One region of the Priestia sp. P1_B12_1 genome, then DNA from elsewhere that is predicted to be linked to it. Evidence: riboswitches for the same ligand, from Rfam matches in the RefSeq annotation. Region 1 holds a riboswitch; each other region holds the start of a gene.
What was found. Region 1 has a riboswitch for cyclic di-AMP ahead of AC1D0Y_RS26670 (cation:dicarboxylate symporter family transporter). Riboswitches for the same ligand answer to the same signal wherever they lie in the genome.

Region 1 (4,199 bases):
GGGGATATGCCGTATAAGCAAGCATTAGTTGATTAAAATGATAGATGACAGTAAAGGAGATGGAAAAAACATAATGATTTAGTCATTTTTTCACACTAAAGAAAAATAGTCTAGATGATTCATTTTTAGCTAAGGGGCCGGAATTTATACCGAACATAGTGACTACTTTCTAAAGTAAATAAAAGCTGATATCGTGTTTTTTGATTATAGCATGTAAGGTTTTTATTACAAATTATTAAAGATTCTTATCTTTTTGCAAATACACATTGTATTTCATAGTTTTAACAATTATGATAAAAAAGCAAGTGTCAAATTAGGAAAATAGTTGAGCATGTAAAACGAAGCGATAAGCTTATTAATTTGAAAGAAAGGCAAGGTACATAGCTTTATGTGGGAAATTATTGTAGCAATCATTTTAGGGATTGTAGAAGGTTTAACAGAGTTTGCTCCTGTTTCGTCAACTGGGCATATGATTATTGTGGATGACCTATGGTTGAATTCCAAAGAATTATTTTCATCTCCAGTAGCTAATACATTTAAAATTGTTATTCAGCTAGGGTCGATCTTAGCAGTAGTAGTTATTTTTAAAGATCGTTTCATTAATTTATTAGGATTGGGAAAAAAGCCAGCTGCTCCAATTGGACCGACAAATCGCTTGAATTTAATGCAGGTAATTGTTGGTTTGTTACCCGCAGGAGTGTTAGGACTTTTGTTTGATGATTACATTGATGAACATTTGTTTTCTTTAAATACGGTGCTAATTGGCTTAGTAGTCGGAGCTGTATTAATGATTCTAGCAGATTTGTTTGGACCTAAACGTCCGCGTGTAGAGACGGTGGACCAAATGTCTTATGGACAAGCACTGGGTATAGGACTGTTTCAATGTATTGCTCTTTGGCCAGGTTTTTCTCGTTCAGGCTCAACGATTTCAGGAGGAGTTCTTCTTGGAATGAGCCATAAGGCAGCGGCAGATTTTACATTTATTATGGCAGTGCCAATCATGGCAGGAGCAAGTGGACTTTCATTGGTTAAAAACTGGCAGTATTTCACATCAGATGCGCTACCGTTTTTTATTGCTGGTTTTATCAGCGCCTTTATTTTTGCGCTGGTATCTATTCGCTTTTTCCTGAAATTAATTAATCGTATCAAATTAGTACCGTTTGCACTATATCGAATTGTGTTAGCAGCTATTCTATATTTTGTATTTTTATAAAATAAACACGCGAGTTCTTTAGTCCCGTAAGCTTCTAATAGAGACTCAAAGAGCAAGAAAAAGCTATTGCAATGTTGCAATAGCTTTTTTGCATAAATATATATTATCGCCTTTTGAAAGCGTTTTATAAACATGGGTATTGACAAAACGTGTCGAAAAATAGTAAATTAATATTTGTGCAGTATAAAGTTAAGTAAAAGTAAGACTTCTGTTTAGTTTTATTGACTGTAAAAAACGTATGACAACGTATAGATCGTTTTAATTTTATAAAAACTGAATAATAAGCTTAATCGTATAGAGCGGGGGAATCATTATCGGCAGTAAAGCTGCCTTGGGGTGAATCCTTACAAAAGGTAGGAAACTCTCAATTCCGAATCCGACAGTTAACCCCGTTTGCTTCATTGAGAGAAAGAGCCCAAAATAGCGTAAGTAAAAGGCTGTTCTTTCTTAAGAATAGTCTTTTTTTGTTTTTTCAGAAAAGTATATACAAATGTCATACATCTTTGGGGAGGTACATCTATGAAAAAAATTCGTTTTGGTTTGGCTACGCAGATTTTTACCGGATTAATCCTCGGTGTTCTTGTAGGGGTAATTTGGTTTAACGATCCGCGTGTAGTAACATACCTACAGCCGCTAGGAGACCTATTTTTAAGATTAATTAAGATGATTGTTATTCCAATTGTTATCTCAAGCTTAGTCGTTGGAGTTGCAGGAGCAGGGAGCGGTAAACAGGTCGGAAAGCTCGGCGTTAAAACCATTCTCTATTTTGAAATTATTACGACTTTTGCAATTATAATCGGTGTATTGGTTGCTAATATTTTTCATCCTGGGCAAGGTGTAGACATTCATTCAGCACAGAAGAGTGATATTTCACAATACGTTGAAACATCAAAACAGCAAGAAGGAAAGTCAGTGGCTGAAACGTTCTTACACATTGTTCCAACAAACTTTTTCCAGTCAATTGTTGAAGGAGACATGCTAGCAATTATCTTCTTTACAGTGTTATTTGCACTTGGAGTAGCGGCAATTGGGGAAAGAGGAAAGCCAGTTGTACAATTCTTCGACGGCGTTTCTCACGCAATGTTTCACGTGGTAAACCTTGTAATGAAAGTGGCTCCAATTGGTGTATTTGCTTTAATTGGTGTAACAGTTTCAAAATTCGGCTTAGAGTCACTTCTTTCATTAGGAAAGCTTGTTATCTTAGTTTACTTAGCGTTAATTTTCTTCCTACTTATTGTATTAGGAGGAATCGCGAAATGGGCAGGAATTAACATTTTCCACTTGTTCCGCTATATGAAAGATGAACTGTTGTTAGCATACAGTACATCTAGTTCTGAGACAGTTCTTCCGCGTATTATGGAAAAACTTGAAAAGATGGGCTGTCCAAAAGCTATCGTATCGTTCGTTGTACCAATTGGTTATACATTTAACCTAGATGGTTCCGTTCTTTATCAAGCGATTGCAGCGTTATTCTTAGCGCAGGTGTACGGTATTGATTTAACGATCGTTCAACAGCTGACGCTCATTCTTGTATTGATGGTTACATCTAAAGGAATGGCTGCCGTGCCAGGAACATCATTTGTTGTATTACTGGCTACTCTTGGAACAATCGGTGTTCCGGCAGAAGGATTAGCCTTCATTGCTGGAGTAGACAGAATCATGGATATGGCACGTACGGTTGTTAACTTAGTAGGAAACACACTAGCAGCAATTGTGATGTCTAAATCTGAAGGCAAATTTGACCCTAAAAAAGGTACAGAGGTCATGAGAGCCGGCTAATTTATAAATTAAAAAGCTACTTATTCTATTCAAAAAATTAGAATAAGTAGCTTTTTTCATAATAATTCCTTTATTATTATGGAAATTGACCCTATAATATGTAACATCAGGTATAAATAAATCCAAATTTTATTCTTACATAAAAGCAGTCACTGGTTCCTTTCTTTATCAATAAATATAGAGATAGCTTAGCTAGTTGGGGGATAGTAGAGTATGTGGAAAAAGCGAATATGGGTCATCGCCTCGATAGTAATCGTATGTTTGTTAATCCCTTACAGTTTACCGATTGTGTTTGCTTTATTAACAGCATTAGCGCTTGAGGGTATTGTTCAAAAATTGCATCAATCTTTTAAAATGAAGAGAGTCTATGCAGTGCTTATGACCTTCATTTTATATGTTGTTTCGCTCATACTTATTGGATTTTTTATTGTTCGGACAATCGTTACGCAAGTGGTTGCTCTTTCAAAAATAGCGCCTTCCTTTGTAAAAGAAATCTATGAAACCGCGATTTATCCAACTATTATTAAGTGGAAATACTATTCAAACGCTCTTCCTACAGAAGTGATTTCTTCTATCGAGCGCACGCTTGAAAAAACCGTAAATTCATTAGATTCTCTATTAAAAAGTACGGTAGAAATTATCATTAGCTTTGCCGCTACTGTTCCTGGGTTTCTATTAGAGTTTCTTATTTATTTAGTAGCGCTTGTATTTATCAGCCTTGAGCTGCCTGCTATTAAAAATAAAATCAAGTCATTTTTAACAGAAGAAACGAAATATAAGCTACAAGTTGTCATCACTCAGCTTATCCAAGCGGGGGTTGGTTTTATCAAGGCACAAATTATCTTAAGTGTCATGACGTTTGTAATGGCTTATGTAGGGCTTTGGCTATTAGATGTTCCGTATACCGCGCTTCTTAGTTTATTAATTGTAATTGTCGATATTTTACCAATCCTTGGGACAGGCTCGGTGCTCGTTCCATGGGGGATTTTTGCTCTTACGCAAGGGCATGACTCATTAGCAATCGGCTTATTTATTCTATTTGGAGTCATTACGGTAGTAAGACGTGTAGTAGAACCAAAAGTATTTTCTACAAATATGGGTATTTCACCTTTGGCTGCACTAGTTAGTTTGTACATTGGATTTAAACTTTTAGGTTTTGCCGGGTTATTTTTAGGACCGGCTTTAGTTATTTTATACGATGCTCTTC
Region 2 (4,199 bases), on a different contig from region 1:
GTCATGACTTCATCCGCAATCCATAACACATCATATTTATCACAAATTTCTCTTATCACTTCATAATAGCCAGGAGGAGGTGTAAGGGCTGCTCCGGCTGCTCCTACAATGGGCTCGGTAATAAAAGCAGCAATATGTTCAGGGCCGGTTCGTTTGATAACTGTTTCCAATTCGTGTGCACAAGCAAGATTACAGGATGGATAGGTTTGATGAAACGGACATCGATAGCAATAAGGAGGCGAAACCGAAGGATAATCTTCAAGCAAAGACGAAAAGCGTTTTCGTCTTCCAACGTGCCCTGACATAGACAGAGCTCCTATTGTAATACCGTGATAGCTCATCCAGCGTGACAAAACCTTTGTTTTGGTTGGCTTTCCTTGCTCTTGAAAATGCTGAATTGCCGTTTTCATAGCCGTTTCAGTCGCTTCTGTCCCGCTGTTAACAAAAAAGCTCCACTGGAAATGATTGCTGCTTAATTCACATAGTTTCTTAGCTAAGGCTTCTGTTGGATCACTTGTAAACTGCGACCGATATACAAACGCAACTTTCTGTGCCTGATCGGTCATCGCATCAATAATTTCTTTTACGCCGTGTCCGATACTTGCTGTAACTGCCCCCGACGAAGCATCTATGTACCTTTTTCCATCTTGGTCGTACAAATAAATTCCTTTTCCATATGAAATAACTGGGTAGTCGTCGTCGAGCAGCGGCTTTATTACATGAGTTTTATTCATTTCCGCACTCTCCTTTCAAACATACACTCTTATTAAACTGTATGCTGAAACGAAGAGTTTCTTGCCAATAAAAAAAGCCCTAGCATATAGCTAGAGCTTTTACGCTTATTAAGCTGATTGCGTTACAGATTTATCGATACGCTTTGCTTCTGACTCAGCCACAATAACGGCACACGCAGCGTCTCCCGTAATATTTACAGATGTACGAAGCATGTCAAGCAAGCGATCAATTCCAATAATCAATCCGATACCTGCTACAGGCAAGCCAACCGAACTCAATACCATTGCTAGCATAATGAGACCAACTCCCGGCACACCTGCTGTACCAATACTAGCAAGCACCGCTGTCAATACAACCGTCACAAGAGCACCCAGCGACAGGTCAACACCGTATACTTGTGCAATAAAAATAGTCGCTACACCTTGCATAATTGCCGTCCCGTCCATGTTAATGGTAGCACCTAACGGCTGAACAAAACTGCTGATGGACTCCGGGACACGAAGGTTTTTTTGAGCCACATTCATTGAAATCGGAAGCGTTGCATTACTGCTTGATGTACTGAATCCAACTGTCATCGCAGGAGCAAAACCTTTAAAAAATTCAATAGGGTTACGTCTCGCCATAAGAGCGACTGATCCTCCATATGTTACAATCGAATGGATAAACAGTGCGAGCACGACTACAATCATGTACAGCCCCATCGCTTTAATTGCCTCCCAGCCTTGACTTCCAACCGCGGTTGCAAGAAGTCCAAATGTTCCGTAAGGAGCAAACTTCATCACTAGATTTACAAGATACATCATCAATTCATTGCCTTGCTCAAGTAAATTGTAAAGCCCTTTTGTTTTATTTCCAAGCATCGTAATACCAAAACCGATAAAGATAGAGAAAACGATAAGTTGAAGCATATTCCCTTCAGCCATCGCTTGGATTGGGTTGACTGGAATCATATTTAAGAATGTCTCTCCAACCGGCGGTGCTTTTTCGGCTTCAAAAGAAGCGTTTTTTGTATCAAAAGATCCAAACGTACCCGGTTTAATTGCATACGCTAAAATTAAACCAATAATAATAGCAACGGTTGTTGTAACTAGGAAGTAGGAAACTGTTTTAGCCCCGATTCTTCCTAGTTTTTTAGGATCTCCTAAACCTGCTACACCTAACGTGATAGAGAAAAACACAATTGGTACAACAAGCATTTTAATTAAGCTTAAGAAAATTTGGCCAAGCGGTGTAAACAAGTACTTGTCCAGCGGAGCAAAAGCACTTGGAGCAAAAGCATTGATCAACACTCCCACAACAGCACCAGCAATCAGCGCGATAATAATCTTTGTCGATAGCTTCATAGATTTACCTCCCGCAAATAAATTATATTAGAATGATTCTAACTACCATACTTATTTTACCATGCATTGAGAGCGATAACACTCAAAATATACAATATATTAAAAATTTTCAGATTAATAGTTTAGGAATATTTTTATCTATACAAAAAACCATGAGAATATCATGGTTTCATAGACCTGTTATTCCCTCACTGAATGCTTACGGAGTTAGCTGTCGGATTCGGGTACGTGAGTTACCCTACTTGATTTATTCAAGATTCACCCCAAGTACACTACGCACAAATATGGGTCCCCCGTTCTCTTATAAAACAAAAGAGATTAAGCAAATAATTTTCTTTAATATTTTTGCATGATAATAATTCTTACTTTAATTAAAATTCATTTTATATGTTTCTGTCAAGTTTTTATTCAAAAATAATGCAGGATTTTATCATAAAAAGTTGAGCATTGTTATATTTCAAAATATTTACATCATATTTCAATAAACCACAAACAGTTATTTAACAAGACTTAAAATCTAATGGATAAAAAATTAATTCAAAAAATAGTTTGTAAAGTGAACTTTCTTTTCATTAAATTACATTCATAAATTTGCATAATTATTCTAATATCCGCGTACTTTACTGCTTTCATAAATATTTTACTCAACAAAAAATAACTCTTTCCAACTGTTGATTTTATCCTTGTATTGCTTGATATAAATTCTCTAAAATTTCACTGAATTTGTTGATAGAAATAAATGGACATTGTCAATTCGCCTTATTCTATTTAATTCTGCTCACGATAGAAATATGGATGCCGTAATACCTTTTAAAAAAGGAGCGAGTAATTATCATATAAAACTATCGGAGTTGGAGGGGTATGGGTATAAGTTCTTTACTTTTTACTTATTCGCTTTCGTTATTTAACACATATAAAAAAAGAGGCCGTGACGGCCTCTTTTTTTATACAGTAACAGGTTCAGAACTTGCTTTGCGATTCTTTAATTTTTCAACAATGTCACGCGCTACCCACACACCGCACGCACTTGCCTGCGCGAGTCCTCGCGTAATACCAGCTCCGTCTCCTCCCACGTATAAACCGGAAATTTCAGTTTCAAACTTATCATTTAACTTCGGACGGGCTGAGTAAAATTTCGCTTCCACACCGTAAAACAGCGTATGTTCAGATGCTAACCCAGGCGTTACATGATCCAGTGCTTCTGTCATTTCAATTAAGCTTTTCATCGTATTGTAAGGAAGCACTAAGCCTAAGTCACCCGGTACAGCTTCTTTTAACGTTGGTTCTAAAAAGCCCTCTTTAATTCGAGTCGCTGTTGAACGACGGCCCTTTAAAATATCTCCATACTTTTGAACAACTAAGCCCCCGTTTGACAGCATATTAGCTAATCTTGATACTTCGTGCGCATATTCGTTCGGCTGATCAAATGGATCCGAAAATTTATGAGAAACAAGCAGCGCAAAGTTCGTATTTTGACTTCCAAGCTTCGGATCTTTGTATGCGTGTCCATTTGCTAACATAATACCTGAATGATTCTCTACTACCACATGTCCTGAAGGATTGCTGCAAAACGTTCTAACTCTTGTACCTACGGACGTATTGTAAATGAATTTCCCTTCGTACAAGTGCTTGTTGATTTCTTCCATAACAACGTTGGATGTTTCTACTCGAACGCCGATGTCCACTTGATTGTTAATCATTTTTAAACGACGTTTTTTTAGTAAGTCGCTCATCCACTTCGAGCCGTCTCGACCTGGTGAAACCACCACTTTATCAGCCGTAATTCTTTCACCATTTTTCAATTCAATACCGCGCACGATATGCTGACCATCTTCTTTTTCTGTTATTAAATCGGCTACTTCCGTTTTATACTGCATATCAATTTTTTCTTTTAAATATTCATAAATGCTTTTTAAAATTTCTAAATTTTGCTCTGTTCCTAAATGACGCACTTGGGCACGCAATAGCTTTAATCCTGCTGCGTATCCGCGTTTTTCAATTTCACGAACTTTATCAGTTAACGGATCCGTAATCGTATCGGTTGCTCCGTGTTTTAAATTAATTTCATCCACGTATTTAATTAAATCTACCACCTGTGATTCAGACAGATAATCCGTCATC
Region 3 (4,199 bases), on a different contig from region 1:
GCCTTGAAAAAGAGTCGGGCTACCGTCAGTTAGAATATGTAAATGAACAGCTTCCAGATGTTCTAGCGGCGACTGATTATGTGATTACACGCGGCGGATCAAATGCTATCTTTGAGTTTTTAGCCCTTCATAAACCCATGATGATTATTCCTTTGTCAAAAGCACAAAGCCGAGGAGATCAAATTTTAAATGCACAGTCCTTTAAGAAAAAAGGCTACTGTATGGTTGTGGAAGAAGAACAGTTAACAAAAGAAGTGTTTTTGCGTGAAGTAAATGAGCTTCAGCAGCAGGCAAGTACGATGAAGCGTACAATGCGTGAAGCAACAAAAACGGATGCCATTTCAATTCTTGTAAATGAAATTGAGAAAATGAGCTAAAAAAAGCGTTCTTATCTCCTCGATAAGAACGCTTTTTTTCTTTGGGTTTATTATTTTAAAATAATGAATAAACAGCAAAAAATAAAGCTTTTAAAATTTCAAAAAATGTTGTTGACAGTAAATTTTAACAGGAGTAAGATTACTCTCATGAAACGTTCCACAGTGAAACGCTGAGTCTTTCCTGAAAGAGAGGGAAAGAGCGGAGGACCCAATTACTAGGGGTGAATCTCATAATTGAGTAGGGTTACTTTCTTGACCCGAACCCGTCAGCTAACTTCGTAAGCGTTAAGAGAGAGGATGGTGTAATCGTGGCCGTTTTCTATAAAAGCGGATAGCGCGTTCCTTTCAAAATATAGGCGAAAGGAGCGTTAACATGCATTTATCTAAGCAAATGATTCAAATGATTGAATATCGTGCAATATGTGATCAGCAATCTTTTGATCTAGCAAACCGCTATTTGTCTATGTTAGCTAATCAAAGTATTAAACGCAGCAGTAAAAACCATAATTAAGTCTAAAAATTAAATAACAAATATACGCTTAATCAATTATGAGCGGGGGACCCAATATTTTGTACGTATGTACTAGGGGTGAATCTCTTAACTGAGTAGGGTTACTTCCATAACCCGAATCCGACAGCTAACTCCGTAAGCGTTTTGGGAGTGAAAAAATTCGTGTCGATCACGGCTTATTTGTCGTGCATTAAACCGCGGAAGAGGACTCTCTTCTGCGGTTTTTTTATGGAAAAATAGGAGAGCAGCTTATGTCTGCACCGTAAAGAGGATATAGTAGGGCTTTTAAAACGAGATCAACAATACGTTAGGAATAATCAAAGATAACCTTTCGCTGCTAGCTCACTTGGGCGTGATGCTTTACGCACGGTAACAGTCACTACGCTTAATCATTGGTGGTAAGAAACAGTTAGGAGGGAGCAACTTGGATATAATCATGCTGGGAACGCTTGTCATATTAACAGCTGCTATGTACGGAATTATTTGCTGGTCGTCTCGTGTAGTAGACGAAAGAGAGGAGAAGTGAACGTGTCGTTCATTTTGCTAGGTATTTCAGTTCTCGTTTTAATTTATTTAGTATATGTACTGTTAAATCCAGAACAATTTTAATAAGCGGAGGAATTAAACGTGGGGATTTTTCTACTATCAGTTGCGCTGCTGCTTGTTTTTGTAGCGCTTATTGCAAAGCCCGTAGGTATTTATATAGCGAATGTGTTTTCAAACGATAAAAACACTAGCTTGGTAGGAAAGATAGAATCGGTGATGTTTAAAGCGGCAGGAATTAAAGGGCATAATCAGACGTGGAAGCAATATGCAATTGCTCTCGTTTTAGCGAATACGTTTATGATTTTTGTGGTGTATCTTATCTTCCGGTTTCAAGGAGTACTGCCGCTTAACCCAAGCCACATCAAAGGAATGGATCCGGCCCTTGCTTTTAACACGGCCATTAGTTTTATGACAAATACGAACTTGCAGCATTACAGCGGTGAATCAGGTTTGTCCTATTTCTCGCAGATGGCAGCCGTTGTATTTATGATGTTTGCTGCACCAGCAACGGCACTTGCAGTAGCAATCGCGTTTATTCGCGGGTTGGCAGGGAAGGAAATAGGAAACTTTTTTGTTGATTTTGTGAAATCAATTACGCGTGTTTTACTTCCTATCGCTTTTATAACCGGCATTTTATTTATGATTTCAGGTGTCCCTCAAACGTTAAGCGGAACGGTGACTGCCCATACATTAGAAGGGGCAACACAGCAAATAGCAAGGGGACCAGTTGCTTCTTTTCTTTCAATTAAAGAGCTAGGCAACAACGGAGGGGGATTTTTTGGTGTTAATTCAGCCCATCCATTTGAAAATCCTAACGCGTTGAGCAATGTATTACAAATTGTCCTTATGCTTTTATTGCCAACAGCACTTCCTTTTACGTACGGAAAAATGATCGGACAGCGTAAGCAAGGCCGCATCTTGTTTGTAGCGATGAGTATGCTGTTTATCGTTATTTTAAGCACAGCGTTTGTAACAGAGTGGGGCGGCAATCCAAGACTTGATGCTTTTCATCTAAATGAAGCGAGCGGTTATATGGAAGGCAAAGAAGTTCGTTTTGGTGTCGGTATGTCGACGCTTTACGCCATCGTGACGACAGCAAGTGAAACAGGTGCGGTCAACACCATGCACGATACCCTTACACCTCTTACCGGGTTGTTAACGCTTGGAAATATGATGTTAAATACCGTATTTGGCGGTGTCGGAGCAGGATTTATGAATGTCATGATGTACGTCATCATCGCCGTATTTTTATCAGGTTTAATGGTTGGAAGAACACCAGAATACGTAGGTAAAAAAATTGAAGGAAAAGAAATGAAGCTCATCGCCGTGACGCTTATTCTGCAGCCGCTGCTAATTTTAGGAGGAACAGCCGTAGCGCTAACTACTCATTTAGGAATAGAAGGTATATCAAACCCAGGCTTTCACGGGTTAAGCCAGGCACTGTATGAATTTACATCATCAGCAGCAAACAATGGCTCTGGTTTTGAAGGACTCGGTGACGCAACTCCGTTTTGGAACATTTCTACGGGAATTGTTATGTATATTGGACGCTACTTCGGACTAATTACGATGCTGGCGGTATCGAGCTCACTAGCATCTAAGCAGCTTGTTCCTGAAACACCTGGGACATTTAAAACGGATACGTCTTTATTTAGCGGCATTTTAATTGGAACTACCGTTATTGTAGGGGCACTTACGTTTTTCCCAGTGCTTGTACTTGGGCCGGTTGCTGAGTATTTGACACTGTAATCAAGAAAGCGGAGGATTATAATGAATAAACGGAATTTTACGAATAATCTTGAATTGGATCGTAACAGTCACATTCAAGGTGCTGTAGATAAACAAACTTCATCGATTTTTATTCAATCAGTAAAGCAGGCTTTTATCAAGCTAAGTCCAAGAACGATGATAAAAAACCCTATCATGTTCGTAGTAGAAATCGGGTTTGTTATTACGCTTTTTTTAGCTGTTGTTCCAGATCTTTTCGGAGAAAGTACAGTAAGCGCAGGCTTTAATATTGCCGTATCTCTCGTGTTATTTTTCACAATTGTTTTTGCTAATTTTGCAGAGGCATTAGCAGAAGGTCGAGGAAAAGCACAGGCAAACTCATTAAAGCAATCGAAAGGTGATATTACAGCTAATAAACTTCAAAACGGGCAAATGATACAAGTTTCGGCATCGCACCTAAAAAAAGGAGATATCGTCGTCGTTTCACAAGGCGAAATGATTCCTGGAGATGGAGAAATCATTAAAGGACTGGCATCTGTTGATGAATCGGCCATTACCGGTGAATCGGCACCTGTTTTGAAAGAAGCAGGCGGGGACTTTAACTCTGTAACTGGAGGTACAAGAGTTGTCAGCGATGAAATTACAGTTAAAATTACGTGTGAGCAAGGTGAATCATTTTTAGATAAAATGATTTCGCTTGTTGAAGGAGCAGAGCGTCAAAAAACGCCAAATGAAATTGCGCTAAATACGGTTTTAACAAGTTTGACGATTATTTTCTTACTAGTTGTTGTGACGCTTCCTGTATTTACAAACTACTTACATTTTCAACTGGACACGGCTATTTTAATTTCACTGCTCGTTTGCCTCATTCCTACGACAATTGGAGGATTATTATCGGCCATTGGAATTGCTGGGATGGACCGAGTTACGCAGTTTAACGTGATCGCTATGTCAGGAAAAGCAGTAGAAGCAGCTGGTGACATTAACACAATCATTTTAGATAAAACCGGCACCATTACGTTTGGAAACCGAATGGC
Region 4 (4,199 bases), on a different contig from region 1:
TGCATATGTTAAAAATAAGGAGGGACAAGTAATATGAAAAAAATCTATCTTGATGCAGGACATGGTGGGGCAGACGCAGGAGCGGTTGGAGCAAACGGACTGTATGAAAAAAACTTAGTTTTAAAAATCCAACAATATTTAATAAGCTATTTAAATAGCATGTACAGTGATTTTACAATTAAAACCACTCGTACCACAGATGTTTTTTTATCGTTATCTCAGCGCGCTTCTCAAGCTAATTCGTGGGGCGCAGATGCATTTATGTCTATTCACGTAAATGCCGGTGGAGGAACAGGGTACGAAGATTATGTTTATAGAAGCGCTAGCAATGCCAGTAAAACGTTTCAATCGATTGTCCACGGCCAAGTACAGCCAGCGCTGCTGTCGTATAATCATCCGAATCGCGGTCGAAAATCAGCCAATTACGCGGTGCTTCGCTTAACAAATATGCCTGCAGTACTAACTGAAATAGCTTTTATTGATAACAGTACAGATGCAGCACTTCTTCAAAATGAAGCTTTTTTAAAAAGCATGGGTGAATCGTATGCAAAAGGAATTGCCGTATATTTAAATTTACCTCGTCGTGCAGTTCCAAACCCAAATCCAACACCAACTCCGAATCCATCGCCTTCTGAACCGGGTACAAAAACGTATACGATCAAGCAAGGAGATACGCTTTACAGTATTGCACAGAAGTACAAAATAACAGTACAGGCGCTTCAAGAAGCGAATACAGGGCTTTCTGATCCGTTAACACTGCAGGTTGGAAAAACAATCGTTATTCCTTCAGGAACTTCACCAATACCATCTCCAACACCACCTTCTGAACAATATCCACTTCCTAATGGAATTTTAAAACAAGGCGATTCTGGAGAAGCAGTGAAACAGATTCAAAGAGCATTAAACGCGGTTAATTTTAAAGTAGGGTCAGTAGACGGAATATATGGAGTACAAACGAAAGATGCAGTCAGACGTTTTCAGCTTGTGTATCTTCCTTATGATGTAGATGGCATTTATGGTCCTCAAACGAAAAACAAGCTAGCAGCCGTTTTAAAAGCAAAAAGTTAAAGAAAGCAGGTCTTCTGTAAGCAGGCAGAAGGCCTTTTGTTTTCCCCTTAAAAGCGCCTTAAGTACTATTTTATCGTTTACGTAAAATAATGCTTTACAAACCATTTGTACGGGAGTATATTATCTAAGAACAAAGGATAGTTATGAAAGAAACTTGTTATCAATCATACCCTTTAACCGAAAATTATATTGACCTGTTATCGCTTAATTCGTCAGAAGTGGGGGACCCAAATTTGTGCATTGTCACTTGGGGTGAATCCTTTTTTAAAAGGTAGGGCTACTCTCATAGCCCGAATCCGACAGCTAACCCCATAAGCGTTTTGGAGAGGAGGTTTAAGCTGTGTAAAAACGCTGAGAACCCTTAGTGTTTTTTTTGTGCGCTTTTTTAACATAAAAAGGTATTTTTTAGGGATAATATCACTTATTCATGAACTTGTAACGGAGCTTAGCAACGAACAGTGAATAGTAGCTAAGCAATCATCGGAGGGAAATTACGTGAACTATTCAGTTCTCAAGAGATTATTGATTGGAAAGCCGCTCAAAACAAAAGAGTTAGGCGATCAAAAGCTTAGTAAGCTTAAAGCGCTGGCTATTTTATCATCAGATGCCTTATCTTCAGTGGCTTATGGAACAGAACAGATTTTGATTGTCCTTGCAACAGTGGGCGTGCTTGCCTATTGGTATTCGATTCCAATTGCGATTGGGGTATTGGTGCTGCTGACGGCTTTAATTCTTTCATACCGTCAAATTATTTATGCGTATCCGCAAGGCGGAGGAGCTTATATTGTTTCCAAAACCAATTTAGGAGAAAATCCTGGGCTTATCGCTGGAGGATCACTGTTGGTGGATTATATTTTAACAGTTGCTGTGAGTGTTTCAGCAGGAACCGATGCTTTAACTTCGGCTTTTCCAACGCTGCATCATTACAATGTAGTAATTGCGTGTTTGCTGGTGATTTTTATTACCGTCTTAAATTTACGCGGTGTAACAGAATCCGCTTCTGTATTAGCTTATCCGGTTTATTTATTTGTTATTGCTCTTATTTTGTTAATAGCGGTAGGCTTTTTTAAAATAGCGACAGGTCAAGTTTCACCTGAGCTTCATCCATCTCTCGGTACAGTAGTGCCAGGTATTAGTTTGTTTTTATTATTAAAAGCTTTTTCATCAGGCTGTTCGGCATTGACAGGTGTAGAAGCTATTTCAAATGCAGTGCCTAACTTTAAAGAGCCAGGTGCAAAAAATGCGGTTCATACATTAATGCTGATGGGCGGTATTTTAGCCGTTTTATTTTCTGGCATCACGTTTTTAGCTTATTGGCTTGGTATTTCTCCAAAAGCAGATGAAACGGTTGTATCACAAATTGCATCGAGTGTGTTTGGACGAAATGGATTTTATTATTTTATTCAAGGTACAACAGCTCTAATTCTAGTGCTAGCGGCGAATACGGGCTTTTCAGCGTTCCCTTTGCTGGCTGTGAACTTATCGTCTGATAAATACATGCCAAGAATGTTTCAAATTCGTGGCGATCGACTAGGCTATTCAAATGGAATTGTGACCCTTGGAATTGCTTCTATTGTCTTAATCGTAGCTTTTAAAGGAGCGACTGAACAATTAATTCCTCTTTATGCAGTCGGGGTGTTTATTCCATTTACGCTTTCTCAAACAGGAATGATTGTCAAATGGCTTAGAGAAAAGCCGGCCGGCTGGCAAGGGAAGCTAACCATTAACTTAATTGGTGCCCTCATTACTTTAACGGTGCTAATCATTTTGTTTACAACGAAGTTTTCACAAGTATGGTCCGTGCTCATTTTCTTGCCGGTTATTGTCTATATTTTCCATCGCGTTCATACGCATTATGAAGCGGTAGGAGAACAGCTTCGCATTAAGCAAGGAGAAAAGATTGGAAAGCTTGAAGGAAGTGTGGTCATTGTTCCTGTAGCAGGAATGACAAAGGTAGTAGAAAATTCATTAAATTATGCAAGAACGATTGGTGATACCGTTATTGCAGTGCATGTGGCCTTTGATCGAGAAAGCGAAAAGAGAATGGAAGAGAAGTGGGAGAAGTGGCAGCCCGATATTCGTATTGTTACGTTTCATTCTCAATACCGCAGCTTAGTGCGGCCGCTGTTTCGATTCATCGATATGGCTGAGGAAAAAGCGCGGGAAAACAATATGGCTATTACGGTCGTTATTCCGCAATTCATTACGAAAAAAAGCTGGCAAAATATCCTGCACAATCAGTCCAGCCTACTGTTAAAAGCACATTTGCTTTACCGTAAAAACGTAATCGTTACAACTGTACCGTATCGTTTTAAAAAATAATGAAACATGACTAAAAACCTCCAACTTAGATGTTGGAGGTTTTTAATTTTTAAATTCACATACACTAACCGTAATCGAATCTCATCAAAGGCGCAAACGGAGGGATTGTATGAGTGAATTAATTAAATTGTTGCGAAAAGGAAATAAATCGGCTATGATGGCCGCTATAGTGAATACCATTATTTCCATTATTAAAGGGATTGCATTCGCTTTAACAGGGAATGTAGCAATGTTTGCTGAAACGATGCACAGCTTAGGAGATGCAGCTAATCAGTTTTTTGTCTTTATAGGTTCGGCATTAAGTAAAAAAGCCCCGACCAAACGATTTCCAAATGGTTTCGGCCGATTGGTTAATCTTGTTCTATTAGGAGCAGTTCTTGTAGTAGGGATTATGGCGTTTGAAACGATTAAAGAAGGATATCACCATATTCTTCATCCAACGAAGTCTTCAGGCTTTATTTTAAATATTGCAGTACTTGGCATCTCGGTATTGCTTGAGATGTTTGTCTTATTTAAGGCAATGAAAGAAATTTTGCACGATGTCGGAATGAATACCGCAGAGGTCAATGTTTTTACGCACAGCTTTGTTCATTTAAAGAAAGCAAAGCCAGCAACCAAGCTGGTCTTTATGGAAGATCTGGTAGCTACTGGAGGAGGCGTATTGGCGTTAATAGCCGTTTTCATTTCACGGTTTACACCTTTTCACCAAGCTGAAGGAATTGCTTCTATTTTAATTGGGCTTATGATGTTTTTTGTAGTAGGACGAGTATTTTTAGATAATGCTGCTGGAGCCCTTGGTGAAGCAGATA

Region 2: linked by a shared signal. The riboswitch ahead of AC1D0Y_RS01345 (dicarboxylate/amino acid:cation symporter) and the one ahead of AC1D0Y_RS26670 (cation:dicarboxylate symporter family transporter) in region 1 are both predicted to bind cyclic di-AMP.
Region 3: linked by a shared signal. The riboswitch ahead of kdpF (K(+)-transporting ATPase subunit F) and the one ahead of AC1D0Y_RS26670 (cation:dicarboxylate symporter family transporter) in region 1 are both predicted to bind cyclic di-AMP.
Region 4: linked by a shared signal. The riboswitch ahead of AC1D0Y_RS01620 (APC family permease) and the one ahead of AC1D0Y_RS26670 (cation:dicarboxylate symporter family transporter) in region 1 are both predicted to bind cyclic di-AMP.

What each region holds. Positions count from the first base shown of each region.
Region 1 covers NZ_JBFTZR010000018.1:18,024-22,222, reverse strand. The annotation lists gene AC1D0Y_RS26675 (undecaprenyl-diphosphate phosphatase) at 389-1,213, shown strand; cyclic di-AMP (ydaO/yuaA leader) riboswitch at 1,487-1,626, shown strand; gene AC1D0Y_RS26670 (cation:dicarboxylate symporter family transporter) at 1,733-2,992, shown strand; gene ytvI (sporulation integral membrane protein YtvI) at 3,206-4,199, shown strand, end outside.
Region 2 covers NZ_JBFTZR010000001.1:241,925-246,123, forward strand. The annotation lists gene AC1D0Y_RS01340 (aspartate aminotransferase family protein) at 1-734, opposite strand, end outside; gene AC1D0Y_RS01345 (dicarboxylate/amino acid:cation symporter) at 843-2,078, opposite strand; cyclic di-AMP (ydaO/yuaA leader) riboswitch at 2,259-2,413, opposite strand; gene AC1D0Y_RS01350 (NAD(P)/FAD-dependent oxidoreductase) at 3,023-4,199, opposite strand, start outside.
Region 3 covers NZ_JBFTZR010000006.1:105,223-109,421, forward strand. The annotation lists gene AC1D0Y_RS19695 (undecaprenyldiphospho-muramoylpentapeptide beta-N-acetylglucosaminyltransferase) at 1-377, shown strand, start outside; cyclic di-AMP (ydaO/yuaA leader) riboswitch at 536-678, shown strand; gene AC1D0Y_RS19700 (hypothetical protein) at 751-888, shown strand; cyclic di-AMP (ydaO/yuaA leader) riboswitch at 904-1,046, shown strand; gene kdpF (K(+)-transporting ATPase subunit F) at 1,417-1,497, shown strand; gene kdpA (potassium-transporting ATPase subunit KdpA) at 1,522-3,183, shown strand; gene kdpB (potassium-transporting ATPase subunit KdpB) at 3,205-4,199, shown strand, end outside.
Region 4 covers NZ_JBFTZR010000001.1:297,462-301,660, reverse strand. The annotation lists gene AC1D0Y_RS01625 (N-acetylmuramoyl-L-alanine amidase) at 34-1,068, shown strand; cyclic di-AMP (ydaO/yuaA leader) riboswitch at 1,260-1,401, shown strand; gene AC1D0Y_RS01620 (APC family permease) at 1,564-3,390, shown strand; gene AC1D0Y_RS01615 (cation diffusion facilitator family transporter) at 3,500-4,199, shown strand, end outside.